DNA from 3 places in the Streptomyces sp. NPDC127038 genome. Region 1 is predicted to be linked to each of the others. Evidence: riboswitches for the same ligand, from Rfam matches in the RefSeq annotation. Region 1 holds a riboswitch; each other region holds the start of a gene.
What was found. A riboswitch is a leader RNA that binds a small molecule or an ion and turns the genes downstream of it on or off. The one in region 1 is predicted to bind cobalamin.

Region 1 (9,611 bases):
GGCCGGTTCGCGGGCCAGCTCCAGCAGAGCCCGGGTGGCGTAGTCCGCCTTCGCGGAGATATGCATGCGCACATGATGCCCGACACGGTGTCCGCCGAACGGGTTTCGCTCCCTTCCCCGCCTACATTGCGGGAACATTGCCGCAGGTGAACGGCAATGGACACCTCTTGACATCCTTTTCCGGGCCGCTCTAGCGTCCCCCTCCATGAGCGAGCCGCCCACGATCCCCGGTGAAGGTTTCCACCCCCATCTCCCGGACGCCGCAGCGCAGTCCGGGCGCCCGCTGCGGGCCCGTCTGCACCACATCCGCGCCGACGCCCTCGACGGCGACACGGCGCAGACGGGAGGCATGCGCCGATTCGCCGCCGTCAGCGGCGCCACCGTCGGATCCGAGAAACTGTGGATGGGCCAGACCCACGTCGCCCCCTCCACGGCGTCCTCGGACCATCACCACGGGGAGTCCGAGACCGCGATCCACGTGGTGAGCGGGCACCCCGAGTTCGTCTTCGTCGACGACTCGGGCGACGGGCCCGAGGAGGTACGCCTGCGCACCTCGCCCGGCGACTACATCTTCGTGCCCCCGTTCGTCCCGCACCGCGAGGAGAACCCGGACCCCGACGAGGAGGCCGTCGTCGTCATCGCGCGCAGCACCCAGGAGGCGATCGTGGTCAACCTGCCGCGGCTGTACGCGCTCGGGGAGGGCGAGGAGGCCTGACCGGCCCGGTGGGTACGGTAGCGGGGAGATCGTCGGCACCGGCGATCCCAGCGGACCGTGGAAGGAACCACCGAGATCATGCGCGTCATCGTGGCCGGCCGCCCGGCGGAGGTGTCCGAGTGAACGGCACCGAGGCGTCCGGCGCCGGGGAATCCGTCCTGCTCCGCACCGAAGGACGGGCCGCGCGCATCGTCCTCAACCGGCCCGGAGCGCTGAACGCCCTGAACCACGCGATGGTGCGCCGGATCGACCGGGCACTCACCGACTGGGAACACGACCCCGCCGTCGAGACCGTCGTCATCACCGGCGCCGGAGAACGCGGACTGTGCGCGGGCGGCGACATCCGGGTCGTCCACGACGACGCCCGCGACGGGGACGGCACCGCCTCCGCCGCGTTCTGGCGCGACGAGTACCACCTCAACGCCCGGATCGCGCGCTACCCCAAGCCGTACGTGGCGGTCATGGACGGCATCGTCATGGGCGGCGGCGTCGGGATCTCCGCGCACGGCGGCGTCCGGATCGTCACCGAACGCTCGCGCGTCGCCATGCCCGAGACCGGCATCGGATTCGTCCCCGACGTCGGCGGCACCCGCCTGCTCAGCCTCGCCCGCGGCGAACTCGGCACCCATCTCGCCCTGACCGGCGCCTCGATCGGCGCCGGGGACGCGATCCTGTGCGGTCTCGCCGACCACCACGTGCCGTCCGCCGCGCTCCCGCGGCTGTTGTCCGACCTCGCGGACCGGCCCGTGGAGGAGGCGGTCGCCGCCCACGCCCGGCCGGCGCCTACGGGGGAACTCGCGAGCCGGCGCGAGTGGATCGACGCCTGCTACGGCGCCGCCACCGTCGAGGAGATCATCCGGCGGCTGCTCGCGGCCGGAGACCCGGACGCCAAGGAGACGGCGGAGATCCTGCTCGGCAAGTCGCCCACCGCGCTGAAGGTCACCCTGACCGCACTGCGCCGGGCCCGGCGGCTCGATTCGCTGGAGGCCGTCCTGGACCAGGAGTACCGGGTGTCCTGCGCCGCCCTGTCCGCCCCCGACCTGGTGGAGGGCGTCCGCGCCCAGATCATCGACAAGGACCGCCGGCCCCGCTGGTCCCCGGCCACCCTCGACGAGGTCACCGACGCCGACGTGGAGCGCTTCTTCGCGCCGCTCGGCGACCGTGAACTCGGGCTGTCCGGCGGGGCTTTCTGACGGTCCGCGAGGACCCGTCACCTGGGACGAGAGGAAGATCACCCCGGTCGGCGCGGTCTTGGCCAGCCACGCGGCACGCGGTACGGTCGGTCCGATATCGATGACGTCAAGACGGAAGCCGGCGAAAATCCGGCACGGTCGCGCCACTGTGAGCGCGACGCCCGGCCACACCGGGCGCCGCGTGAGTCAGACCCGTAGACGGCATCCTGTGCACCACCGAGATGGGACGCGAACTCCCGAGGAGGTCCTGCCATGGCGCAGACCGTCGCTCAGCCGACAGCCAACACCCCCGCCATCCCCGCCAAGCTGCCGCTGAAGGCGATCGCTCCCTGGGCGGTCTTCTTCGGCATCCTCATGCTGGTCCTGCTCTACTTCGTCGGCGCCGAACAGGGCGCCACCTCCGTCGTCTCCGGCGAGGACGTCCACGAGTGGGTGCACGACGCCCGCCACCTGCTCGGCTTCCCCTGCCACTGACGCGAGGGAGAGCGCTCATCATGAACTCCGCAACGGTAAGAAACCTGCTCGTCCGCGGCATGCTCGCCGGCCTCGCGGCCGGTGTACTCGCCCTGGTCGTCGCCTACTTGCTCGGTGAACCGACCGTCGACAGCGCCATCGGCTTCGAGGAGGCCCACTCGCACGCCCACGGGCACGAGGTCGAACTCGTCTCCCGCAGCCTCCAGTCCACCGCCGGCCTCGCCACCGGCGTCCTCGTCTACGGCGTCTCGTTCGGCGGCATCGCCGCGCTCGCCTACTGCTTCGCGCTCGGCCGCGTGGGCCGCTTCTCTCCGCGCGCGACCGCGCTCCTGCTGTCCGGGACCGCGCTGCTCGCCGTGTACGTCGTGCCGTTCCTGAAGTACCCGGCCAACCCGCCGTCGGTCGGCGACCCCGACACCATCGGCAAGCGGACCGCCCTGTACTTCCTGATGATGGTCCTCAGCGTGCTCCTCGCGGTGAGTGCCACCCTCCTCGGCAAGCGCCTGGCCCCGAGCCTCGGCACCTGGTACGCCACCGTCGTCGCGGTCGCCGCCTTCGCCGTCGTGATCGGCCTGGCCTACGAGTTCCTGCCCGTCATCAACGAGGTGCCGAAGGACTTCCCGGCCACCCTGCTGTGGCGGTTCAGGCTCTCCGCCCTCGCCATCCAGACCGTCCTGTGGGCCGGATTCGGCCTGGTCTTCGGCGAGTTGGCCGAACGCATGCTCAACCCCAAGCCCGCGACGGTCGCCTCCGGGCGAACGGTTCCGACCGCGAGCTGAGTCCTTCCCGTACGCGAGAGCCCCTCGGTCCTTCCGAGGGGCTCTCGCGCGTCATGCCCGCCGAGAGGGGCCCGGGTCCGGCCTCACCGGCTGCCGGCCTCCTGGCGGACCGCCTCCGCCTCCGGACCGGGCTCGGCACCCCGGCGCTCCTGGACCTGCGCGTAGGCCATGAGGCCGAACAGGACGACGAGGAGCACGGCCGACGAGCCGGCGGTGCCGAGGTCGAGTCCGCCCTTGGCGAGCGGCTTGGTGAGGAAGTCACCGGCGGTGGCGCCGAGCGGGCGGGTGAGCACGAAGGCGATCCAGAACAGCAGGACGTTCGACACCGACGGAACCTTCATCAGCGCGACGAGCACCGCGAGCAGCCCCGTGACGAGCAGCGCCCCGCCCAGATAGCCGAGGCCGGAGCTGTCGGAGAGGAAGTCGCCCATCGACGTGCCGAGCGTGTTGGAGACGAGGATCGCCGACCAGAACAGCGCCTCGCCGCGGAAGGTGACGATGTCCCGGATCTGGAAGGTCATCCCGCTCAGCTTCCAGACGAGGAAGATCGCCAGGAGCAGCGAGATCAGGATGGCGGCGCCCTCGGGATACCCCAGACCGAGGCCCTGGGGGCCCCAGCCGAGCGAAGTGGCTCCGCCCGAGAGGTACTTGGCGCTGGCGTCGCGGTTCATGAAGTCGGACATCGTGGTGCCGGCCATGCTGGTCGACAGGATCACGGTCCAGTAGAAGAACGGGTTGTACCGGCGGGACCTGAGCTGGACGACCAGCGTCACGACGAAGAGCAGGAACAGGATGATCGTGGTCACGAAGTAACCGAGCTTGAGGGTCTGGGCGAAGAGGTCGCCCGCCGTCTCACCCAGGGTCGTCGCGGCGATCTTCATGATCCAGAAGGCCAGGGTGACCTCGGGGAGCTTCTTCATCACGGACTTCGTCATCAAAAGGGTTCTCCTGCGGCATGTGGGGGATTTGATCTCTGTCGAACCTTGACAAGGTCAACCTGAACGCGTCCTGAACGGGCGCGGCATACGTATTGACGTACTGCGCCCGTGCTGATCCCACTCTGGTTCTCGGCACCGTCTGCACCTCGCCCGATAGCGACGCCCGTCCGGCTCGGGGACCCGGGGCGGGAACGCCGCAGGGTCCACGAGCAGGAGCACCGGAAGGTCTCCGGTGCTCCTGTGTACGGCGGCCGGGCGGCCGGTGTTCATGCCGTGCGGCGGGGCCCGACGTGCAGGGCCGCTCGGGGCCCGACGCGCACGGTCGCTCGGGGCTGGACGAGCAAGGCCACTTGGGGCTGTTCGAGCAGGGCCGCTCGGGACTCGGCAAGCAGGGCTGCTCGTGGCTCGACGAGCAGGGCCGCTTCGTCGGCCGTTCGGGCGATCACCCGGCGCCGCGGCGGCCGGGCCCGGGCACGGGTGCGGGTGCCCGGCCCACGGCCACGGGTCCGAGCGGTGGCCGGGCTCCGACCTGCCCCGCCACCGCCGTTCAGATCAGCGGCTCTCGCCGCCGAAGACCTTCAGAATCCGCTCCGCCGCGAGCGTCGCCGTCAACCCGCCCTCGCGGACCTGCCGTTCGAGGTCGGGGGCGACGGCGCGTACGGCCTGATCGGCGTGCAGACGGCCCAGGAGCTCGTCCCGGACCATGGTCCAGGTCCAGTCCACCTGCTGGTCACGCCGCTTCCCGGCGAGCGCGCCGGTCGAGTCGAGCAGCGTCCGGTGCTGCTCAAGCCGGTCCCAGACGGTGTCGAGACCCGCCGCCTCCCGGGCGCTGCAACTGAGCACCGGGGGAGTCCAGACGGCGTCCTTGCCGTGCATCAGCCGCAGCGCGCCCGCCAGTTCACGGGCGGCGGACTGCGCGTCCCGCTCGTGCGGGCCGTCCGCCTTGTTGACGGCGATCACGTCCGCCAGCTCCAGGACACCCTTCTTGATGCCCTGCAACTGGTCCCCGGTCCGCGCCAGCGTCAACAGCAGGAAGGAGTCGACCATGTTCGCGACGGCGGTCTCGGACTGACCGACGCCGACCGTCTCCACCAGCACCACGTCGTAGCCGGCCGCCTCCATCACCACGATCGACTCGCGGGTCGCCTTCGCCACGCCGCCGAGCGTCCCGGCGGTGGGAGAGGGGCGGATGAACGCCGCCGGGTCCACGGCCAGGCGCTCCATCCGGGTCTTGTCACCCAGGATCGAGCCGCCCGTACGGCTGGAGGACGGGTCGACGGCGAGCACCGCGACCCGGTGCCCGAGCGAGGTCAGCATCGTGCCGAACGCGTCGATGAACGTCGACTTGCCGACGCCCGGCACCCCGCTGACACCGATCCGCCGCGCCTTCCCGCTGTACGGGAGCAGCTCGGTCAGCAACTCCTGTGCCAGCGCGCGGTGCTGGGGCCGGGTGGACTCGACGAGCGTGATGGCGCGGGCGACCAGCGACCGCTTCCCGTCGAGCACACCCTTGACATAGGTGTCGAGTTCGATCACAGGTCGTGCCCGAGGTCGGCAGAGAGCCGCTGGACGAGGTCGTACGCCGCGTCCGGGATCACCGTCCCGGGCGGGAAGACCGCGGCCGCGCCCATCTCCAGCAGCGTCGGCACGTCCTGCGGCGGGATCACCCCGCCGACCACGATCATGATGTCCTCACGCCCCTCCGCCGCCAGCTCCTCGCGCAGCGCCGGTACGAGGGTGAGGTGTCCGGCGGCCAGCGACGAGACGCCCACGATGTGCACGTCCGCCTCGACCGCCTGCCGGGCCACCTCGCCCGGCGTCTGGAACAGCGGGCCGACGTCGACGTCGAAACCGAGGTCGGCGAAGGCGGTCGCGATCACCTTCTGGCCGCGGTCGTGACCGTCCTGGCCCATCTTGGCGACCAGGATGCGCGGGCGCCGGCCCTCGGCCTCCTCGAACGCGTCCACCAGCGTGCGGGTACGGTCCACGGACGGGGACTCCCCTGCCTCGTTGCGGTACACCCCGGAGATCGTACGGATCTGGCCCGCGTGCCGCCCGTAGACCTTCTCCAGCGCGTCGGAGATCTCGCCGACGGTGGCCTTCGCGCGGGCCGCGCGCACCGCCAGCTCCAGCAGGTTGCCCTCACCGGCCGCCGCCCGCGTCAGGTCCTCCAGCGCCTCCTGGACCGCCCGGCCGTCGCGCTCGGCCCGCAGCCGGCGCAGCTTCTCGATCTGCTGCGTGCGCACGGAGGAGTTGTCGACCTTGAGGACGTCGATCTGCTCGTCGGTCTCCACGCGGTACTTGTTGACGCCGATGACCGGCTGGCGTCCGGAGTCGATGCGGGCCTGGGTGCGGGCCGCCGCCTCCTCGATGCGGAGCTTGGGGATGCCGGCGTCGATGGCCTGGGCCATACCGCCCGCCGCCTCGACCTCCTCGATGTGCTGCCAGGCACGCCGGGCGAGGTCGTAGGTCAGCTTCTCGATGTACGCGCTGCCGCCCCACGGGTCGATGACCCGGGTGGTGCCGGACTCCTGCTGGATCAGCAGCTGGGTGTTGCGGGCGATCCTCGCGGAGAAGTCGGTGGGCAGGGCCAGCGCCTCGTCGAGGGCGTTGGTGTGCAGCGACTGGGTGTGCCCCTGGGTCGCGGCCATGGCCTCCACACACGTACGCGTGACGTTGTTGAACACGTCCTGCGCGGTCAGCGACCAGCCCGACGTCTGCGAATGGGTGCGCAGGGAGAGGGACTTGGAGTTCTTCGGGTCGAACTGCCGGACCATCTTCGCCCACAGCAGGCGCGCCGCCCGCATCTTGGCGATCTCCATGAAGAAGTTCATGCCGATCGCCCAGAAGAACGAGAGCCGCGGCGCGAACGCGTCCACGTCCAGGCCCGCCTCGCGGCCCGCCCGGATGTACTCCACACCGTCCGCGAGGGTGTACGCCAGCTCCAGGTCGGCCGTCGCGCCCGCCTCCTGGATGTGGTACCCGGAGATGGAGATGGAGTTGTAGCGCGGCATCCGCTGCGAGGTGTACGCGAAGATGTCGGAGATGATCCGCATCGACGGCTTCGGCGGATAGATGTAGGTGTTGCGGACCATGAACTCCTTCAGAATGTCGTTCTGAATGGTTCCGGCCAGCTTCTCGGGCGGTACGCCCTGCTCCTCCGCCGCCACGATGTACAGCGCGAGGACGGGCAGCACCGCGCCGTTCATCGTCATCGACACGGTCATCTTGTCCAGCGGGATGCCGTCGAACAGCTGCCGCATGTCGTAGATGGAGTCGATGGCCACGCCCGCCATGCCGACGTCGCCCGTCACCCGGGGGTGGTCGCTGTCGTAACCGCGGTGCGTGGGCAGGTCGAAGGCGATCGACAGACCCTTCTGGCCCGCGGCGAGGTTGCGGCGGTAGAAGGCGTTGGACTCCTCGGCCGTGGAGAAACCCGCGTACTGGCGGATCGTCCAGGGCTGGTTGACGTACATCGTCGGGTACGGGCCGCGCAGATACGGCGCCACGCCCGGGTACGTCTCCAGGAAGTCCAGGCCCTCCACGTCCCGGCCGGTGTACAGCGGCTTGACCGCGATGCCCTCCGGGGTCTCCCAGAACGTGTCACCGGCGCCCGTGGCCTTGCCCGCGGCGGCCTTCCACGCGTCGGCGCCGCCGTCGGCGGTGGGCGTCCCCAGGTCGATCCCGGAGAAGTCGGGGATTCCCATCAGGAGGACACTCCCATGCGGTCGAGGGTGGCGGAGAGGACGGCGACGGCGTCGCAGCCCGCGAAGACGTAGGAGTCGACCCCGGCGTGGTCCGCGGGGCGGCCGGCCAGGAAGACGTGCCGGGCACCGGCCGCGGCGAGGGCCTCGGCCGTGCTCGCGGCCCGCTCCTCGTACAGCGCGTCGCTGGAGCACAGGACGGCCTCGGTGGCGCCGCTGTCCTCGAACGTGCCGTCGGTGACCGGCTCGATGCCGCCGGCCTGGAACAGGTTCGCGACGAAGGTGCTGCGCGCGGTGTGCGCGGCGGCGGGGCCGATCGTGGCCAGGTAGATCCGGGGCCGGGCCCCGGTGGCGGCGAGGTGCGCGTCGGAGCGGGCCCGCAGCTCCTCGTACGCCTCGTCGCGGCGCACCCGCGGCAGACCGCCGGAGGGCGCCTCGGGAGCCGGCTCGCGCTCCACCGGGCGCTCCGCCAGATGCGGGAACTCGCTGACCCCGGTGATGGGTTCGCGCCGCTTGGCGAGCTTCACCGAACGGGCCGCCCAGGTCTCCGCCAGGTCGCCCGCCAGCCGGCCCGAGCGCAGCACCGCGGCCTGGCCGCCGTCCCGCTCGATCCCCTGGAAGAACTCCCAGCCCGCGTGGGCGAGTTCGTCGGTCAGCTTCTCCACGTACCAGGAGCCGCCCGCCGGGTCGATCACCCGGGACAGGTGCGACTCCTCGATGAGGATCGTCGAGGTGTTGCGGGCGATGCGCCGCGCGAACGCGTCCGGCAGACCGAGCGCGTGGTCGAAGGGCAGGACGGTGACGGAGTCGGCGCCGCCCACGCCGGCCGCGAGCGTCGCGATGGTCGCGCGCAGCATGTTCACCCACGGGTCGCGGCGCGACATCATCACCGGCGAGGTCACGGCGTGCTGCGTCTGCGCACCCGCGGCGGGCGCCCCGCACACCTCGGCCACCCGCGCCCAAAGACGTCGCGCCGCCCGCAGCTTGGCGATCGTCAGGAACTGGTCGGCGGTCGCCGCGTACCGGAACTCCAGCTGCGCGCAGGCCTGTTCGACGGACAGTCCGGCTTCGGTCAGCTCGCGCAGATAGGCGACGCCGGTCGCCAGCGAGGCGCCCAGTTCCTGCGCCGCCGAGCCGCCGGCCTCGTGGTACGGGAGCGCGTCGACGGTCAGGGCCCGCAGTCCCGGGTATTCCCGGGCGCAGCGCAGCGCGAGCGGGACGATCGTGGCGAGCTCCGTCGCCACGCCCGTGCGGGCCTCGTGGCCGAGCGGGTCCGCGCCCAGGTTCCCGCGCGCGGCACCGGACGCGACACCGCGTGCCGCGTACAGCCGCAGCAGCTCCTCGGCCGCCGCCTCGACGTCGGCTCCCGCGTCGAGGACGACGGGCGCCAGATCGAGGTACACCCCGTCCAGGACCGTTTCGAGCGAGGCCACCGGGATGCCGCCCTCGCCGACCGTGAGCCACAGCGAGGTGACGCCGTTCTCCAGGTCGCCGAGGACCAGGGCGTTGTCCGCCGCGGTGTGCCGCTGCCGTACGTCCCAGCCGCCCGCCGTGTTGCCCTCGGGCCTGCCGCCCCGGACGAAGGGGGCGAAGCCGGGGAAACCGGCGTCGGCGGCCGTGTCGCGCGCGGTGTAGAGGGGCCTGGTGGTGAGCCCGTCCTCGAGCCGGGTGGACAGCGCGTCTTCGGCTGCCGGGCCCGAGGCCTCCTTGCCCGATTTGCGCAGCACGCCTTCTACCAGGAGCTGCCACTGGTCATGGGTCGCGGAAGGGAACTCGGCGGCCAGCGCGAGCCCGTCGTTGGGCAGGAC
Region 2 (9,611 bases), on a different contig from region 1:
CTCATCACGGCCCGGCTGCCCGCGGCGATCGCGGCCCGGAAGGGGACGAGTTCGCGGGACTGGAGCACCGACAGGTCCGCGTCGATGCGCGGCAGGGCGTGGTGGGAGTCCACCGCGGTGTCCCCGTGACCGGGGAAGTGCTTGGTGCAGGCGGCCACGCCTGCGGCCTGGAGGCCGGTGACGTAGGCGGCCGTGTGCCGGGCCACCAGGGCGGTGTCGGCGCCGAAGGACCGTACGCCGATGACCGGGTTGGCGGGGTTGGAGTTCACGTCGGCGGACGGCGCCCAGTTGAGGTTGACCCCGCACGCGGCCAGTCTGCGGCCGAGTTCGAGGGCGACCTGCTCGGTGAGCTCCACGTCGTCGACGGCGCCCAGCGCGTGGTTGCCGGGGAAGGACGACCCGGTGCGCACCTCCAGACGGGTGACGTCACCGCCCTCTTCGTCGATGGCGACCAGGACGTCGTCACGCTCGGCGCGCAACTGGGCTGTCAGCGCGGCCAGTTGGCCGGGCGAGGCGATGTTGCGGCCGAACAGTCCGACGGAGGCGAGTCCCTCACCGAGACGGCGCAACAGCCAGTCCGGGGCCGTGGTCCCGGTGAATCCGGGCTGGAGCACGGTGAGGGCGTCGCGCGTCAGGGTGTCTGTACCGCTGGCGAATGTCGTCATCGGGGGCGTTATCCCTTCACGGCGCCCGCGGTCAGACCCGCGGCCATCTTGCGCTGGACGAGGAGGAACAGGACGACGATCGGCACGGCCATCAGGGTGGCGCCGGCCATCATCGGGGCGTACTCGGTGCCGTGCTTGGTGGTGAAGTTGCCGAGCCAGACCGTGGCGGTCTGGTTCTCCTGGCTCAGCAGCATGAGGGCGTAGAGGTACTCGTTCCATGCCTGGATGAAGGCGTAGACCGAGGTCGCGACCATGCCGGGGGCCAGCAGCGGGAAGACCACGCGGATGAAGGCGCCGGTGCGGCTGCACCCGTCGACCATGGCCGCCTCCTCCAGCTCCTTCGGGATGTTGACGATGAAACCGCGCAGCGTCCACACCGTGAAGGGGAGGATGAAGGTCAGATAGGTGAGGATCAGACCGGAGAGCTTGTCGTACTGGTGGAGGTCGTTCAGCAGCAGGAAGACCGGGATGATCATGGCGACCAGCGGGATCATCTGGACCGCGAGGATGCCGACGATCACGACCTTGCGGCCGCGGAAGGCGAAGCGGGAGATGGCCAGCGCGGCCAGCATCCCGACCACGATGCCGATCACGACCACCGAGAGCGACACGATCAGACTGCGGCCCACCGGGCCCCAGAAGTCGGCGATGTCCAGCGCGCGGCGGAAGTTGTCGAGCGTGAACCCGGTGGGGAGCAGGCTCGGGTCGGGGTCGATCGCGTCCTTGGCCGGCTTGATCGCCGTGTTGAGCATCCAGTAGACCGGGAAGCCCGCGGTGAGGAAGACGAACAGGCCGAGCAGGTTCCAGCCGAGCTTGGACTTGCGGGGCCCGGAGGACTTCCGCCCCGTGGCGGACGTACGCCCGGACGTGGCGAGGGAACTCATTCGACCTCTCCGATCTGGAGCATCTGACGCATGTACACGGCGACCACGCCCAGGAGCAGCAGCACGGTGAGCACGGCGATCGCCGACCCCTGCGCGTAGTCGTTGACGACGAACGCCCGGTCGTACGAGTACGTGGTGAGGAGCTGGAACTCCGCCTCCGGGTGGCCGCCGCGCATGACGAAGACCTGCGGGAAGACGCCCATGTCCCAGATGACGGAGAGGGTCGTCAGCATGACGATGATCGGCTTGAGGATCGGCAGGGTGACGTGGCGGAAGACGCCCCAGGCGCCGGCGCCGTCGAGCCGTGCGGCCTCCTCCAGCTCGGCGGGGACCTGGGTGAGTCCCGCGCTGAGGGTGATGACCACGAAGGGCACCGCGCCCCAGACGACCAGGAGCATGATCACGCTCAGGCCCTGCGGCCCGCTGGCGAACCAGTTGTGGCCGATCATGTCGACGCCGGGAAGTCTGCTGAGCAGCGCGTTGAAGATGCCGTAGTCGGAGTCGAAGAGCCACTTGAAGACGGTGGTGGCCACGATGATGGGCATGCCCCAGCTGGCCACGAGCACGATGTTGATCAGCGTCTTCATCCAGCCGGAGACCCGCTGGAGGAGCAGCGCGATCAGCATGCCGATGACCATCGTGAAGACGACGGCCCCGCCGGCGAACAGGATGGTCCTGACGACCACCTGCCAGAACTCTCCGTCCGAGAGCACGCCCTTGAAGTTGGCGAAGCCGACCGACTCGGCCGGCTGGAAGCCCCAGAGCTGGGACTGCCCGAACTTCTGGAAGGAGAGCGTGACCAGGCGCACCAGGGGATAGCCGAGGACCAGCGCGAGGATCAGCAGACAGGGGGCGAGCAGGACCCAGGGGACCGCCGCCGCGCCCAGGGTCCGTCTGGCGCGTGGTGCCTCGGCGACGGCCGGTGGTGGTGCCTGCCGCGGTGGCGGCACCTTGGCGTGGGTGGTCGTGTCTGCGGCACTCATCGCGCGCTCCTCAGCGGTCCCTCAGGTCGAACGAAAGCGAAGGGCCCGTACGGCGGGGCGCCGGGGCGAGCCCCTGGCCGGGCCGGACGGGAGGCAGGGCCCCGTCCCTCCGTGGCGGAGGGACGGGACCCTGCCCTCAGGTCACTTGGTGTTGATGACCTTGTCGATCGCGGCGTCCGCTTCCTTCGCGGCGTCCGCGACGGACTTCTTGCCGGTGCCGATGTTCTGCAGCATGGTCTGCAGGATCTGGGCCTTCTCGACCTGGCCCCAGCCCGGTGCCATCGGGACGAACCAGCTGGACTCGGCGGCGGTCGCCGGAACGGCCGTCGCCGGGTCGCTCTGGAGGCTGACGAGGTCCGTCTTGTTGTTGGGCAGGTTGCCCTTGGCCATCAGGCCCTTCTGGCCCTTCGCACCGGTGAACGCGTTGATCCACTCGGCGGCGACGGCCTGCGCCTTCGACTTCACCGGGACGGCGAGGTCGGAGCCGCCCAGGAAGACCGGGAGGTTCTTGCCGGACGGGCCGGGCATCACGAAGTTCTCGAGGTTGCCCTTGAGCTTGCCGGTCTTGTCGCTCTTCGGGTCCTCGGCGGTCGCGCCCTCCCAGGCGGCACCGAAGATCATGCCCGACTTGCCCTGGCCGTAGACGATGTAACGGTCGGACTCGTCCTTGGTCTTGTCGCCGTGCATGTACTTGTCGACGATGGTCTTGAACTCGTTGAGACCCTTGACGGACTCGGGCGAGGAGAGGTTGGCCTTCCACGTGCCGCCCTCCTCCTTCGCGATGGCGCCGCCGGCGTCGTAGACGAAGGACATGGCCGCGTACCAGTCACGGGTGGGCTGGTACCAGGCGCTGAACTTGTTGCCCTCCTTCTTCTGGATCTTGTCCAGGTCGGAGGTGAGTTCCGCGTAGGTCTTCGGCGTGGACTTCACGCCGGCCGAGGCGGCGATGTCCTTGCGCCAGTTGCCGACGCGGCCACCGGCGTAGTACGGCACGCCGTAGGTCTTGCCGTCGTAGGTCACGGACTCCTTGAGTCCGTCGAGCCAGGCGCTCGAGTTGTCGAACTTCGACGCGTCGAGGGGGGCGAACGCACCCTTGACCATGTAGCCGAGCATCTCGCTGTTGCCCATCTCGACCACGTCCGGCGCCTTGTCGGTGGCGAGGACCGCGTCGAGCTTGGTGTTCTTGTCCGGCCAGCCGTAGTACTCGTGCTTGATCTTGATGCCGGGGTGCTTCGCCTCGATCGCGCTGTCGGCCTGCTTGACCAGCTCGGGCCAGTTGTTCTGCGCGTCGACCGTGAGCCAGACCGTCAGCTCCTTGGCGTCCGCGCCCTTGTCCGACCCCCCGGACTTGTTGTCGTTCCCGCACGCCGCGACGGAGAACATCATGCCCGCGATACCGATCGCGGCTATCAGCTTGCGCTTCACGCCACCCTCCTCAGGGATGCCACAAACCCCCCTGCTCCCCCGCGGTGACATACGCCGTGTACCGCCCGTGGGGCCGGGACTGGACCAATGGTGTAGACCAGTACCCGGAGCTTGGCCTAGACCTAGGGGGGTGTCAAGGGTGTGTAAGCCCGTCCAGTCGGCCGTTATGGGACCTACATATGCAAGGACCTTTAAGTAGCCAAGCGGCACAAAACACGGGCGAGTTCGCGGCCTGCGAAGGAACCGCTCACGGACCGTGCACGGCGGCTCCCGCACCACCGCGGGCACGCGATGGACTAGACCAACGGGTACGCCGACGGTATATAGAGGGGATCACGGAGCGTGCGGGGATCACGCGGACGACAAGGCGTGCCACGATGTGACCGTGGCCGACGACATGGCGGTCGCTTCGGCATCCGGAGCCGGGAAGGCAGAGCATGAGCACCGATGTCAGCAGTGCGGAGAACGAGGGTGGGGCGCCCATCCGTACCGCGCGCGTGCCCAAGTACTACCGCCTCAAGAAGCACCTGCTCGACATGACGGACACGCTGCCCCCCGGCACGCCGGTGCCGCCGGAGCGGACCCTCGCCGCCGAGTTCGACACCTCGCGGACCACGGTGCGGCAGGCCCTTCAGGAGCTGGTCGTCGAGGGCCGGCTCGAACGCATCCAGGGCAAGGGCACCTTCGTCGCCAAGCCGAAGGTCTCCCAGGCGCTCCAACTGACCTCGTACACCGAGGACATGCGCGCCCAGGGCCTCGAACCCACCTCGCAGCTGCTGGACATCGGCTACATCACCGCGGACGACGCCCTCGCCGGGCTGCTCGACATCTCCGCCGGCGGACGCGTGCTGCGGATCGAGCGGCTGCGCCTCGCCAGCGGCGAGCCCATGGCCATCGAGACGACCCACCTCTCGGCCAAGCGCTTCCCCGCCCTGCGCAGGTCGCTGGTCAAGTACACGTCCCTCTACACCGCGCTGGCCGAGGTGTACGACGTCCACCTCGCCGAGGCCGAGGAGACCATCGAGACCTCGCTGGCGACCCCGCGCGAGGCCGGGCTGCTCGGCACGGACGTGGGCCTGCCCATGCTGATGCTCTCCCGTCACTCGCTCGACCGGCACGGCGAGCCGGTGGAGTGGGTGCGCTCGGTGTACCGCGGCGACCGGTACAAGTTCGTCGCGCGCCTCAAGCGCCCGCAGGACTGAGCGGTACGAGGCACTCCGCGGGCACGGGGCACACCCCCGTGCCCGACACCAACCCTCCACACCCGCCGCCGCGCTGCGGTGTTCCCTAAAGCCGGACCGTCCCCTAGATTGCCTGCGCGTTACCCAGGTGATCGATGAGGGGACGGAGACGACCTGTGTCAGACCTGCCCGAAGTGAAACCACCGGTGGTGACACCGGTACGTGTGGTGATCGGCCTGTGCCTGCTCGCGCCCTTCGTGGCGATGCTGTGGGTCGGCTCCTACACCAAGACCGACCCGGCGTTCATCGGTATCCCGTTCTTCTACTGGTACCAAATACTGTGGGTGCCCCTCTCCACGCTGCTGACCGTGACCGCGTACCACCTGTGGCGGCGTGACCAGCGGGCCCGCACCTCCTCCGTGAAGGAGGGCGCTGAAGCATGAAAGACGGCGTGAACGGCGTCGCCCTCGGCGTCTTCATCTTCTTCTTCCTGGCCGTCACGGTCATGGGCTTCCTGGCCGCGCGCTGGCGCCGGGCCGCCGACGAGCACACGCTCGACGAATGGGGCCTGGGCGGACGGTCGTTCGGCACCTGGGTGACCTGGTTCCTGCTCGGCGGCGACCTCTACACCGCGTACACCTTCGTCGCCGTGCCCGCGGCGGTCTACGCGGCGGGCGCGGCCGGCTTCTTCGCGGTGCCGTACACGATCCTGGTGTATCCGCTGATCTTCACCTTCCTGCCCCGCCTGTGGTCGGTCTCGCACCGGCACGGCTATGTGACGACCTCGGACTTCGTGCGCGGCCGCTTCGGCTCCAAGGGCCTGTCGCTCGCGGTGGCCGTCACCGGCATCCTCGCCACCATGCCGTACATCGCGCTCCAACTCGTCGGCATCCAGGCCGTCCTGGACGTGATGGGGGTGGGCGGCGGGGCGTCCTCCAACTGGTTCGTCAAGGACCTGCCACTGCTCATCGCGTTCGGCGTGCTGGCCGCGTACACCTACTCCTCGGGGCTGCGGGCGCCCGCGCTGATCGCGTTCGTGAAGGACACGCTGATCTACATCGTGATCGCGGTGGCGATCATCTACATCCCGATCAAACTCGGCGGCTTCGACGAGATCTTCAAGGCGGCGGGCGCCAAGTACACGGCCGCGGGCGCCGGCGGGCTCGTCCCCGCCCAGGCCGGCCAGTGGACGTACGCCACGCTCGCGCTCGGTTCGGCGCTGGCGCTGTTCATGTATCCGCACTCGGTCACCGCGACGCTGTCCGGCCGCAGCCGGGAGGTGATCCGCCGCAACACCACGATCCTGCCGTTGTACTCGCTGATGCTGGGCCTGCTCGCGCTGCTCGGGTTCATGGCGATCGCGGCCGGGGTGAAGGTCACCAACGGCCAGCTGGCCATCCCCCAGCTCTTCGAGGACATGTTCCCCGACTGGTTCGCGGGCGTCGCCTTCGCCGCCATCGGCATCGGCGCGCTCGTCCCGGCGGCCATCATGTCGATCGCGGCCGCGAATCTGTTCACCCGCAACATCTACAAGGACTTCATCAATCCGGCCGCGACCCCGCGGCAGGAGACCAGGGTCTCCAAGCTGGTCTCGCTCCTGGTGAAGGTCGGCGCCCTGGTCTTCGTCCTGACCATGGACAAGACCGTCGCGATCAACTTCCAGCTGCTGGGCGGGATCTGGATCCTCCAGACCTTCCCCTCGCTGGTCGGCGGTCTGTTCACCCGCTGGTTCCACCGCTGGGCGCTGCTGGCCGGCTGGGCGGTCGGCATGCTCTACGGCACGATCGCCGCCTACGGGGTGGCCTCCCCGACCCAGAAGCACTTCGGCGGCAGCTCGAAGGAGATCCCCGGCATCGGGGAGATCGGCTACATCGGGCTGACGGCGTTCGTCCTGAACGCGGCCGTCGCCGTCGTCCTCACCTTCGCCCTGCGGGCGCTCAAGGCCCCGGACGGCGTCGACGAGACCTCTCCGGGGGACTACACGGCCGACGCGGGCGACCCCGGGGTCGAGACGGAACTCCCGCCGGCCACGGCGGATGCGAGCCACTAGGAGACACCGGGTACCGGGTCCCCCGCCTGCGGGCCGGGTCCCGCGACAGCCGTGAACGACGGGCCGCCGGTGAAAAAACCGGCGGCCCGTCGCCGTGCCGGTCGGGCACACTCGCCCGCATGGACATCGTCATCCGGCCGGCGCGGCCCGAGGAGTACCCCGTCGTCGGCGAGATCGCGGCGCGGGCCTATCTCGGGGACGGGCTGCTCGACTTCGGCGAGAGCGACGCGTACCTCGGAAAATTGCGGGACGTCGAGGGACGGGCGGCCGTCGCCGAGGTGCTCGCGGCCGTCGAGGGGGACCGGGTGCTCGGCAGTGTGACCTTCGTGGCGGACGCCGGCCCCATGGCCGACTTCGCGCGCCCAGGGGAGGCCGAGATCCGGATGCTGGCGGTCGCGCGCGAGGCGCGCGGCCGGGGTGCGGGCGAGGCCCTCGTACGCGCCTGCGTCGCCCGCGCACGGGCCCTGGAGGGCTGCACGCGGCTCGTGCTGTCCACCCAGCGCACCATGCACGGAGCCCACCGGCTCTACGAGCGCCTCGGCTTCACCCGCACCCCGGAGCGCGACTGGAACCCCCTCCCGGAGCTCGACGACATCCGGCTGCTCACCTACGAGTTGGCGTTCCGGCACACTCCGTAGCGCCCCGGGACACCAAGCGGACACAACATGTGGGGGCAGTCCCGAAGCCCGGCACAAGATGTATGCTCATGGTCGCTGTCGCCGCAGGGGAATCCGGTGCGAATCCGGAACTGTCCCGCAACGGTGTACTTGTGCGTGTTCGCGTCTGCGTGTGCCCGTACTCGCGTCAGTCCGAGGACCTGCCGACAGCGCGCCCCGGCCGTCCGGCCCGGGTGCCGACGACGTCCGGGCCTCGCGGAATGGGCCGGTGGACGCGGTGCGCTGTGCCCGAAAGCGCTCCCGTGTGCCCCGCACCCGCCCGTGAGGCCCCGTGCCGAGCGAGGAGAGCCACACGTGACCATCGCGCCAGCCGATCCGGCTTCAGTGACCGCGCAGCAGGCCCCGGTGGAGACCGACGGTCCCGGAACCGTGCTGCTGCGTACCCTGACGGAGCTGACCGCCGACCTCCCCGACGCCGACCCCGGCCGGGTCGCCGCCGCGGCGCTGCGCGGCCGGTCCGCCCGTGCCGACGAGGCCGAGCTGCGCGAACTGGCCACCGAGGCGGCCGCGGGTCTCATCGCCGAGGACCCCGCCTACTCCCGGCTCGCCGCCCGCCTGCTCGCGGTCACCATCGCCGCCGAGGCCGCCTCCCAGGGCGTCACCACCTTCTCCGAGTCGGTCGCCGTCGGCCACCGCGAGGGCCTGATCGCCGACCGTACGGCTGCGTTCGTGGAACTGCACACGGACCGTCTCGACACGCTGATCGACGCCGAGGGCGACGGCCGCTTCGGCTACTTCGGCCTGCGCACGCTGCACTCCCGCTATCTGCTCCGGCACCCGATCACGCGCAAGGTCGTCGAGACCCCCCAGCACTTCATGCTGCGGGTGGCCTCCGGTCTCGCGGAGGACGACACCGTCCGCTCGGTGGACGAGGTCGCGGCGCTCTACCGGCTCATGAGCCGCCTCGACTACCTGCCGTCCTCCCCCACGCTCTTCAACTCCGGTACGCGGCACCCCCAGATGTCGTCCTGCTACCTCCTCGACTCCCCGCTGGACGAGCTGGACTCCATCTACGACCGCTACCACCAGGTGGCGCGGCTGTCGAAGCACGCCGGCGGCATCGGTCTCTCGTACTCCCGCATCCGCAGCCGCGGTTCGCTGATCCGCGGCACCAACGGGCACTCCAACGGCATCGTCCCGTTCCTGAAGACGCTCGACGCCTCGGTGGCCGCGGTGAACCAGGGCGGCCGGCGCAAGGGCGCGGCCGCGGTCTACCTGGAGACCTGGCACTCCGACATCGAGGAGTTCCTGGAGCTGCGCGACAACACCGGTGAGGACGCCCGGCGTACGCACAACCTGAACCTCGCGCACTGGATCCCGGACGAGTTCATGCGCCGGGTGAACGAGGACGGCGTCTGGTCGCTGTTCTCCCCCGCCGACGTGCCGGAACTGGTCGACCTGTGGGGCGACGAGTTCGACGCGGCCTACCGCAAGGCCGAGGAGGCGGGCCTCGCCCGCAAGACCATCCCGGCCCGCGACCTCTACGGCCGCATGATGCGCACCCTCGCGCAGACCGGCAACGGCTGGATGACGTTCAAGGACGCCGCCAACCGGACCGCCAACCAGACGGCGGAGCCGGGCCACACCGTCCACTCCTCGAACCTGTGCACCGAGATCCTGGAGGTCACGGACGACGGCGAGACGGCGGTCTGCAACCTGGGCTCGGTCAACCTCGGTGCGTTCGTGACCGGCGGGGACATCGACTGGCAGCGGCTCGACGAGACCGTGCGCACCGCGGTGACCTTC
Region 3 (9,611 bases), on a different contig from region 1:
CTGGGGCTTCAGCGGACCGGCGGTCTTCAGCCGTTCCTTCCGCGAGGCCTACGGAATCAGCCCCACCGAGTTCCGGGCGCTGTGCGTCGACGACTTCTGAGTCCGGCCTTCGGTGCGCCCAGGCCAACTCCCGGCTCTCGGCTCCCGGCTCCCGGCTCCCGGCTCCCGGCTCCCGGCTCCCGGCTCCCGGCCCATCCTTCCGCGGGCCCGCGCGTGCCCGCGGAAGGATGTTCACGCCTGTCTCAGCAGCCGTTGTTGATGGCCTTGGTGCCGACGTAGAGGACGCCGTTCGCGTTCATGTCGACGGTCGAGCCTCCACCCCCCTTGGTGTTCGAGGCCCAGACCGCTCCGCCGCTGCTGTTGTAGACCACGAAGTTGCCGTCCGTCTGGTAGACAGCCCAGTTGTTGTTCCCGGAACCCCAACTGTTCGTCGCCCAGCAGACGTAGCGGCTGCCGTCGTCGAAACGGAGGTACTCGACCAGGTTGCCGTCGTTCTGCATGACGAGCTGGATCTGCCAGCCCTGCGGGGAGAACCGATAGATCATCTGCCCTACGTGCAGGGCCTCGCCCCGGTACAGAAAGCTCTGTCCCGCGGCCGCCGACGCGGTTCCGTTGGCGCCGATGAGGGCGGACACGGCCAGACCGGCCGTCGCGACGGCCGCTGCAAGCTTGCGGGTCATGCTCATACTCACGGTCCTCCATTCGAAACGTCCCAGTGCGGTGCTGCGGAGGTGCGGGTACATGGCGGACCGGCCGGCCGGTCGTACGAGTGGAGGCCAGTCGCCGCCGCAGTTCCCTCGTCAAAGATGCCAACGGCCGGTGCGACGGAGTTGACGTGGCGTGCGGGACCTCTTGACCTTGCGTGCAGCGGTCATGCGCACACCGGTCAGCCGGTGGCCTCGCGTCCACGCCCCGCCGGGCGGGAGTCGGGGCCGGCCCCTGTGTCGACCTGGGTCAGAGGGACGCCAGCCAGGTCTCGGTGTCCTGGGGGCGGCCGAGGTGGTGGGTTTCGAGGGGGGCGAAGCGGGGGTCGGCGAGGCGGTGGGCGATTTCGCGGTGGCGGGGTCCGTGCTGGGACCAGGCCCACCACGCCGGGTGTTCCCGGCTCAGCCAGCCCCTCCACGTCTCCCTGTTCCCGCCGAAGAGTGCCTCGCGCGTCACGGTGCGCTTCAGGGACCGGCGCAGGACCCGGGGCATGACCACGCGCCTCGGATAGTCCAGCCAGACCACGGTGTCGGCCCGCTCCCAGAGCAGGTCGCGCACCTCCGGGTAGCCGAGCGAGTCGACGACCCAGCGCGGCTCGGCGACCAGAGCGGTCACGTCGTCGGTCAGTCCGTCGTTGACGGACCAGCCGGGGCCGTCGAAGTAGAGCGCGTCCATCTCGTGGTAGGGCAGGCCCAGTCGGGTGCTCAACACCCTCGCGAGCGTGGATTTGCCCGCCCCCGTCACACCCACCACCAAGATCCGCTGCACGGCCGCACCCTATCCCGCCGGCCCGAAGGAGGCCGCGGGGGACAGCTATACGCTCTCGGTCCATGACGACTCCCGACTGCTATGTCTGCCGCAAGGAAGCCGAGTTCGACGCCCTTCCGCCCCGTGAGTGCGTCGCGTCCGACCAACACTGGCGCGTGGCCCACGTGTTCAACAGCGCCGTGCCCGGCTGGCTGGTGCTCGTGCCCCGGCGGCACGTGACCGCGGTGCACGACCTCACCGACGCCGAGGCGGCATCCCTGGGGATGTGGCAGGTCGGGCTCTCCCGGGCGCTGAGGGGCGTGACCGGCTGCGAGAAGACCTACGTCATCCAGTTCGCGGAGGCGGAAGGCTTCTCGCACGTGCACTTCCACATCGTTCCGCGCGCGGCCGACCTGCGACCCGAGCACCGCGGACCGGGCGTCTTCGAGCTGCTCGGGCGGCCCGCCGAGGAGTCGGTGCCCTCCGACGAGGCGGACCGGATGGCCCACTCCCTGCGCGCTCTGCTCGGTGAAGCCTCCAACGCGCAGGCCTGAGCGGGCGCCCTCGGGGGTCACATGTCCTGGCAGGCCTTGGTCTTGAACTCCGCGACGGACACGGCTCTGGTGGTTTCGTCGCCGTTGTCCGAGACCGTGTCGTACAGGATCCGTCCCGGCGAGAGCCGGCTCCGGTCGGCCGAGGTGAAGGAAATACTGCCCGACGACGACGAGTTGTCGTTCGTCCACCCGTAGAGCGTGTAGGTGGTCCTGGAGGCGAGCGGGCCGAGGGGTTTGGTCGCGGTCCAGCCGGCGGCGGGAGCTTGGAGCGGCCAGGTGGTCAGACCGTGCGTGAGTGGAGGGCGGGCGGTCCATGAGCCGACCGTCACCGTCTTGTCGGCGTGGGGGTCGTCCACGTAGAGCGTCGCGCCGTCGATCCGGTGTCCGCACACCATCATGACGCCGATCAGATGGCCGTCGCCGGTCACGGAGACGCCGGCGACGGCGTCCACGGGAACCGTGCACCCGGACGTCGTGGCCAGGACCGCGGCCGTGACGACGGCTCCGGCGAGACAGCGGAACCCTGAACGCGCGGTGGTCGACCTCATGGCGGACCCCTCCCCCGGGACGCGTACCGTCCTCTGCTCAGAGGTTAGGGCGCGACCGGCCTCCGGCCGCAGGACGCCGTCCACTCGTTGTGCGCTCGTTGCCGCCCCGTAGTCGCGGGACGTCTCGCCCGCTCATCGCGTCCTCCGGGGCGGGGTGAACACGTACAGGTCGAGGATGTCGGGGCAGGGAGCGACACCGGGGCCGCCGGCCCGGACCCAGTCGGTGATGTCCGCGGTGGCCTCGGCGTCGTTGACGAGGCCGAGCCAGACGGGTCGGGCTCCGGCGGCACGCGCGGCCGCCGAAGGCTGGACGACGATCACGTTGGCGTGTTCGCACACATCGAGGCAGGCCGAGACCCGTACCGGCACCTGCTCGGACAGCCGCGCGAGCTGCCGTTCGTGATCCACGCCGGTGACTTTCGGGGTTCCGCAGCAGCAGTCCCGGCAGACGACGACCCGGCACGGCGCCGGTTCGGCGGCGACGCGCTTCTCGTCGCGGCGGTCGTCGGACACCGCATGCGATTCGGGGGTACGGGCTGGAACGGGGGTGCGGGCCGCGCCCGAGGTGGGGGCCGAGCCGGGTGTACGGGGCGAAGCGGGAGTTCGGAGCATGGGCATGCCTCGGGGGTCGGGGCTCGTACGCGGAGCCGGCCTACAGGGCCTCCGGGGGACGGAGGTGCCAGCAGGTCTTCGGACTCGGGTTCGTCCGGACGGGACGCCTTCCCGGTCTCCCAGTGGCGCAGTGCCCCGCCCGTCCCCCTCACCGCTGCGCGTCAGCTCCGGATTCGCACCGGATTCCCTGACCACGGATGTGGTTCGACTGGCCCGTCGAGGTTATCAAGTCCCGTTCGCTGCCCGGATGACGGAGGTTCCGCGCCCTTCGCGCGCGACGAACCCGTAGGGTGGCGTACGCAGCTGGTTCGCCCCGTCCGCCAGGCGGGATGCGTCGCAAGAGGGAACCCGGTGGGAATCCGGGACTGCCCCGCAGCGGTGAGTGGGAACGACCGCCGTCATACGCACTGGGTCCGACGTACGGGATCCGGGAAGCGACGGCCAGTAGGTGTCTCGTACGACCTCGTACGACGGGACGTGCCCGCGAGTCCGAAGACCTGCCAACTGCCCGCGCCCGAACCACTCGTGCGCGGACATCCCGGTGACCTCGAGGGCGGGTCGGCGACACACCAGACGGACGGCCGCGCCCTGCGCGCGAGGTCGGCACCGTCCGGTTCCGTCACCCCTTCGCGCTCTCGTCCCGTCTCCGGGATCTCAGGGATTCATCTCGCGAAGGAGATCTCCGTGACCACCGAGCCCGCAACCGCGGCAGCACGGTCCACCGTGTACGGCTACCCCCGCCAGGGAGCGAACCGGGAACTGAAGAAGGCGATCGAGGGCTACTGGCGGGGCCGGGTCACCGCCGACGCCCTGCGCAGCACGGCGGCCGGCCTGCGCCAGGGCAAGTGGCGGCGGCTCGCCGAGGCAGGCATCGACGAGGTGCCCACCGGCGACTTCTCGTACTACGACCATGTGCTGGACACCACCGTCATGGTCGGCGCGATCCCCGCACGGCACAGGGAGGCCGTCGCGGCCGACCCGCTCGACGGCTACTTCGCCATGGCCCGCGGCACCCAGGACGTCGCTCCGCTGGAGATGACCAAGTGGTTCGACACCAACTACCACTATCTGGTCCCCGAACTCGGCCCGGACACGGTGTTCTCGGCCGACGCGGCCAAGCAGGTCGCGGAACTGGAGGAGGCCGTCGCACTGGGCCTCACCGCCCGGCCCGTCCTGCTCGGTCCGGTCACCTTCCTGCTGCTGGCCAAGCCCGCACCGGGCGTGTCCGCCGACTTCGACCCCCTCACCCTGCTGGACCGGCTGCTCCCGGTGTACGCCGAGGTCCTCGCGCTCCTGCGCGCCGCGGGTGCCGAATGGGTCCAGCTGGACGAGCCCGCTCTCGTCCAGGACCGCACCCCGGCGCAGCTGAACGCCGTCGGCCGCGCCTACCGCGGCCTCGGCGCCCTCACCGACCGGCCCAAGCTGCTGGTCGCCTCCTACTTCGACCGGCTCGGCGAGGCGCTGCCGGTGCTCGCCAAGGCCCCGGTCGAGGGTCTGGCCCTCGACTTCACCGGACCGGCCGCGGCCAACCTCGACGCCCTCGCGGCGGTGGGCGGCCTGCCCGGCAGGCGTCTGGTCGCCGGTGTCGTCGACGGCCGCAACATCTGGGTCAACGACCTGGAGAAGTCGCTGTCCACGCTGGGCACCCTGCTCGGGCTGGCCGGCCGCGTCGACGTGTCCGCGTCCTGCTCCCTGCTGCACGTCCCGATCGACACCGCCCCGGAACGGGACGTCGAACCGGGCATCCTGCGCTGGCTCGCCTTCGCCGAACAGAAGACGCGTGAGGTCGTCACCCTGGCCAAGGGGCTCGCCCAGGGCACCGGCGCGATCGCCGCCGCCCTCTCCGCCAACCGCGCCGACCTCGCCTCCCGTACGAACTCGCCCATCACGTTCGCCCCGGAGGTACGGGCCCGCGCCGCGGCCGTCACCGAGGCCGACGCCCGCCGCGCGGCGCCGTACGCGGAACGCTCCGCGGCCCAGCGCGCGCACCTGCGCCTCCCCCTGCTCCCGACGACGACCATCGGCTCCTTCCCGCAGACGGACGAACTGCGGGCCGCCCGGGCCGATCTGCGCGCGGGCCGCATCGGCACCGTCGGCTACGAGGAGCGGATCAGGACCGAGATCCAGGAGGTCGTCGCCTTCCAGGAGAAGACGGGCCTGGACGTCCTCGTGCACGGGGAGGCCGAGCGCAACGACATGGTCCAGTACTTCGCCGAGCAGCTCACCGGATACCTCGCCACCCGGCACGGCTGGGTCCAGTCCTACGGCACCCGCTACGTCCGCCCGCCGATCCTGGCCGGCGACATCTCCCGCCCCGAACCGATGACGGTGCGCTGGACGTCGTACGCCCAGTCCCTGACCTCCCGACCGGTCAAGGGCATGCTCACCGGGCCCGTCACCATGCTCGCCTGGTCCTTCGTGCGCGACGACCAGCCGATCGCCGACACCGCGCGGCAGGTCGCCCTCGCGCTGCGGGACGAGGTCGGCGATCTCGAGAGGAGCGGGACGTCGGTGATCCAGGTCGACGAACCGGCCCTGCGTGAGACACTGCCGCTGCGGGCCGACGACCGGGCGGGGTACCTGACCTGGGCGACCGAGGCGTTCCGCCTCACCACCGGCGGTGTGCGGCCTGACACCCAGATCCACACGCACATGTGCTATGCGGAGTTCGGCGACATCGTCCGGGCCATCGACGACCTCGACGCCGACGTCATCAGCCTCGAAGCCGCGCGCTCCCATATGCAGGTCGCCGGTGAACTGGCCGCACACGGCTATCCGCGCGAGGCGGGGCCGGGCGTGTACGACATCCACTCCCCGCGCGTGCCGGGCGCGGACGAGGCGGCGGCCTTGCTGCGCAAGGGACTTGAGGCGATCCCGCCGGAGCGGCTGTGGGTCAACCCCGACTGCGGCCTGAAGACCCGCGGCTGGCCCGAGACCGGTACCTCGCTGGAGAACCTGGTCACCGCGGCCCGCACGCTCCGTGCGGAGCTTGCCGCGTCCTGACCGCAGACCCCATCGGCCGGGGGAGGACGCTCCTGCCGCCCTCCCCCGGCCCCGGCAGCGCAGAAAGCATCGGCCCATGGCTCTCGGCATGGCCAGCACCAGGGCTGACGCGCGCGCCGAGCTTCTCCAGGCTCGACTCAAGCATCGAGCACTACGGGCGCGAGTTGTCGCAGGACGTCGTCGAGGCTGGTCTCCTCGTTGTTGCAGAGGATCACGATGGTCATGTCACGGGCGGGCAGCCAACCGAGGAAGGACTGGTATCCCGGGTTGTCACCGATATGGAAGCGCAGGGGAAGCCCGGACAGCGTGCCGAGGGCGTAGCCGTACCCGTAGCCGTCGGCGATCGTCGGCCCGTCGGTGCCCCAGGCGCCCGCCATGGGGGCGTACTGAGTCACCATCGCCTCGCGGGACCCGGCGGAGAGCAGTTGTCCGGCATTGAAGGCGGCGGTGTGGAGAGCCAGGTCGCCGACGGTCGACCAGAGGTCGCCCGTCCCCGGCATGGCTGCGAACTCCGGGACGTCCACCCGCTGGCTCTCCCGGTAGCCGCGGGCGGCCAGTTCGACCGGGGCCGCGCCGACAGACGTCGACGTCATGCCGAGGGGCCGGAACACCTGTTCGTCGAGAAAGTCGGCGTACCGCTGCCCGGTGAGGCGCTCGACGACCCGGGCCGCCAAGAGGTAGCCGGGCGAGCTGTAGTGCCACGTACTTCCGGGTGTGCTGCGAAGAGGCACCTTCGAAAATCGCTCAAGGAACGTGCGGACATCGCCGGGGTGGTTGACGTCGAAGCCGGGGAGTTCCGGCCAGTGACCCAAGCCCGTGGTGTGAGAGAGGAGTTGATGCAGGGTCAGTGCTCGCCAGGTCTCGGGGCAGTCGGTCAGCCAGTGGGCGATGGGGTCGTTCAGACCGACCCTTCCCTCCTCCGCCAGCAGCATCACCGCGGAAGCGGTGAACTGCTTGCTCACCGAGGCGATTTGGAACCGGGTGTCGCTCGTGCACACCGTGCCGGTCTCCGCGTCCGCCATACCCGCGGAAGCCTGCATGACGATCACTCCGCCGCACGTGACGAGGATGGCACCGGAAAATCCGTCGATCGTCTCCACGCTGCAACGATAGGTGCTCGGCTCAAGGCTCAAGCTCGGCTTGATAGGCAAGTGATTGCTTGCCTATGCTGATGACCGTGGCAGAGGATGTCTTCAGGGCGCTGGCCGACCCCACGCGTCGGCGGATCCTTGACGAGCTTGTGGAGCGGGACGGGCAGACCCTGTTCGAGATATGCGCGCGACTGGTGACCAAGCACGGCCTGGGGCTCTCCCGTCAGGCGATCAGCCAGCATCTGGCCGTGCTGGAGTCCGCGGACCTGGTCGTCTCGCGACGCCAGGGCAGATACAAATTCCACGACCTCAACACCGAACCTCTCGAGCGCATCGCGACCCGATGGCTCAGACCCGACACCTCGGAGAGCACCCAATGAGGATCCATCTGACCAGCGTCTTCGTCGACGACCAGGAGAAGGCCCTGCGCTTCTACACCGAAGTGCTGGGATTCGTGAAGAAGCACGACGTCCCCCTGGGCGAGCACCGTTGGCTGACCGTGGTCTCCCCGGAGGATCCCGACGGGACCCAACTACTGCTTGAGCCCTCGGGCCATCCCGCGGTGCAGCCGTACAAGACGGCCCTGGTCCAGGACGGCATCCCCGCCACCGCGTTCGCCGTGGACGATGTGCAGGCGGAGTTCAGTCGGCTGCGCGATCTCGGGGTGACCTTCACGCAGGAGCCTTTGGAGATGGGTCCCGTCACCACCGCGGTACTGGACGACACCTGCGGCAACCTGATCCAGATCGTGCACCAGAAGTAGACCACCCGACGCGAGACCGGACGGACCCGGAACAGTCGCGTCCCGAAGCGCGGCACAGGGACCCCGGATGCCGTGAAGCCCAGCCACCGTTGGGCGCGAAGCGTCCCGGCACGGCGAAGCGCGTCACGTATCTGCCCGAGGACGTCAATCACACCGCGGGTGTCTGGGAGTTCAGTGCCACCGTCAAAGCGGACGACGGTGACCGCTGGGACGGTCAAGACGGACGGAGCCGGCAACCTCCGCACCCACGTCACGCCGCCTGCCGGCAGAACCTGGGTCCGCTCCCCCGCGTGGTCGCCATCCAGGATTGCTTGGTCCGGGGGTTCACGCCGCACTCCAGGGACGCGCCTGTGTCGCCGAACGCCGAAACGCCGGGCGTCATGCGTACTTCTACTCATGACCGTGCGCCGCGCCCCGTGCGCCCGCGAGGGGCGCCCCGGCTTCGGTGGTCCACGGCCACGCGGCTTCGCGGCCCGCCTCGATGAGGCCGACCATCCGGAACGCGGCGTCCGTGAGACCGCCGAAGGTGTGCCGGTGGGGGCCCGTTGGGATGTGGGCGGGTTGGTAGCCCGCGAGGTTCCACGTGTAGACCGGGATGTCGGACGGGACCGACTGGGCCGGGCCCCCGGCGCAGCGGCAGGCGGCGGCCTGTTCATCGGTGACGATCAGGACCCGGTCGTGCCCCCGGTAGTGCGCCTGCACCGCCGCCGCGGTGTGGGTGCCACCCAGGTCGTGGAACCGTTTCAGTACCTCGAGCACCGGCTCACCCGCCGCGAACGGCACCCGCACGCTGGTCGACCCGAACTCCACCAGTTCCGCCTGCTCGGCGCGCATGGCAAGCGCGGTGCCGAACATGGCTGCCGCGTCCGCCCGGGTCAGCTTGGATCGCTCGGAAACGGTGTCGAAGAACATCGAGCCGGACCGGTCCACCAGGATGAGGGTCCGGCCGGGCAGCGGCGGCACGTTGTTCAGGGAGTGGGTCAGTGCCTGTTCCAGCGCGGCCGCCCAGCGCTGCGACGGCGCGTGCTGGTGGGCGGCCAGGTAGCGGAAGGGGAACTGCCGGGACCTGGCCACCTCGGAGGCGTCCGCGAGGCGCGCGGCGACCTCGGCCGCGACATCGTCCGAGACTTCCGCTTCGTCGAAGTTCCGCAGGTTCCGCAGAAGCGCCATCGGCCCCATCGTGGGGATCACGGCTTCCCACACGGCCGCGTCCATCGGTCCGTGGAGCCAACCCGCCAGCGCCTCCCACGTCATGCCTGCCGCGGCCAGCCGCTCGGAGCCGTGCGGCGCGGTCACCACGGCACGCCGCTGGTCCACCGGCACTTCCATCAGCGTCCGGTGGGCGGTCAGCAGACGGTCGGAGGCCGGCGGGACCGCCAGTTCCGGGTGGTGGCGGCGGTCCAGGGCGTACCGGAAGAGCGCACCCTGCCAGGGCTTGTCGGGGGCGGGGGTGGCGTGCACCAGGTTGAGGGCGTCGCCGAAGCGCAGCCCCTTGGAAGCGGTGTCGTACTTGAGCAGGGACCGAGACGTGTACAGACGGCGTACGCCGTCGGCGATGCCCCGCTTCACCGGCTGCGGTACGTTCCGC

Region 2: it holds a riboswitch for cobalamin, as region 1 does, so the genes downstream of both, ACFWI4_RS34905 (ribonucleoside-diphosphate reductase subunit alpha) here and ACFWI4_RS22200 (CbtB-domain containing protein) in region 1, are expected to answer to the same signal.
Region 3: it holds a riboswitch for cobalamin, as region 1 does, so the genes downstream of both, ACFWI4_RS16590 ((2Fe-2S) ferredoxin domain-containing protein) here and ACFWI4_RS22200 (CbtB-domain containing protein) in region 1, are expected to answer to the same signal.

The regions. Positions count from the first base shown of each region.
Region 1 covers NZ_JBHXDQ010000032.1:26,009-35,619, reverse strand. The annotation lists gene ACFWI4_RS22215 (RrF2 family transcriptional regulator) at 1-66, opposite strand, end outside; gene ACFWI4_RS22210 (cupin domain-containing protein) at 206-715, shown strand; gene ACFWI4_RS22205 (enoyl-CoA hydratase/isomerase family protein) at 835-1,908, shown strand; cobalamin riboswitch at 1,974-2,121, shown strand; gene ACFWI4_RS22200 (CbtB-domain containing protein) at 2,161-2,382, shown strand; gene ACFWI4_RS22195 (CbtA family protein) at 2,403-3,161, shown strand; gene ACFWI4_RS22190 (hypothetical protein) at 3,245-4,096, opposite strand; gene meaB (methylmalonyl Co-A mutase-associated GTPase MeaB) at 4,652-5,635, opposite strand; gene scpA (methylmalonyl-CoA mutase) at 5,632-7,806, opposite strand; gene ACFWI4_RS22175 (methylmalonyl-CoA mutase family protein) at 7,806-9,611, opposite strand, start outside.
Region 2 covers NZ_JBHXDQ010000073.1:32,559-42,169, forward strand. The annotation lists gene ACFWI4_RS34865 (glycoside hydrolase family 3 protein) at 1-665, opposite strand, end outside; gene ACFWI4_RS34870 (carbohydrate ABC transporter permease) at 674-1,549, opposite strand; gene ACFWI4_RS34875 (carbohydrate ABC transporter permease) at 1,546-2,532, opposite strand; gene ACFWI4_RS34880 (extracellular solute-binding protein) at 2,674-3,957, opposite strand; gene ACFWI4_RS34885 (GntR family transcriptional regulator) at 4,395-5,159, shown strand; gene ACFWI4_RS34890 (DUF3311 domain-containing protein) at 5,294-5,581, shown strand; gene mctP (monocarboxylate uptake permease MctP) at 5,578-7,188, shown strand; gene ACFWI4_RS34900 (GNAT family N-acetyltransferase) at 7,308-7,826, shown strand; cobalamin riboswitch at 7,879-8,028, shown strand; gene ACFWI4_RS34905 (ribonucleoside-diphosphate reductase subunit alpha) at 8,160-9,611, shown strand, end outside.
Region 3 covers NZ_JBHXDQ010000020.1:6,796-16,406, reverse strand. The annotation lists gene ACFWI4_RS16615 (helix-turn-helix domain-containing protein) at 1-100, shown strand, start outside; gene ACFWI4_RS16610 (hypothetical protein) at 243-686, opposite strand; gene ACFWI4_RS16605 (adenylate kinase) at 955-1,473, opposite strand; gene ACFWI4_RS16600 (HIT family protein) at 1,536-2,006, shown strand; gene ACFWI4_RS16595 (hypothetical protein) at 2,024-2,554, opposite strand; gene ACFWI4_RS16590 ((2Fe-2S) ferredoxin domain-containing protein) at 2,687-3,067, opposite strand; cobalamin riboswitch at 3,218-3,394, opposite strand; cobalamin riboswitch at 3,454-3,686, shown strand; gene metE (5-methyltetrahydropteroyltriglutamate--homocysteine S-methyltransferase) at 3,851-6,169, shown strand; gene ACFWI4_RS16580 (serine hydrolase domain-containing protein) at 6,307-7,269, opposite strand; gene ACFWI4_RS16575 (ArsR/SmtB family transcription factor) at 7,347-7,640, shown strand; gene ACFWI4_RS16570 (VOC family protein) at 7,637-8,023, shown strand; gene ACFWI4_RS16565 (TROVE domain-containing protein) at 8,414-9,611, opposite strand, start outside.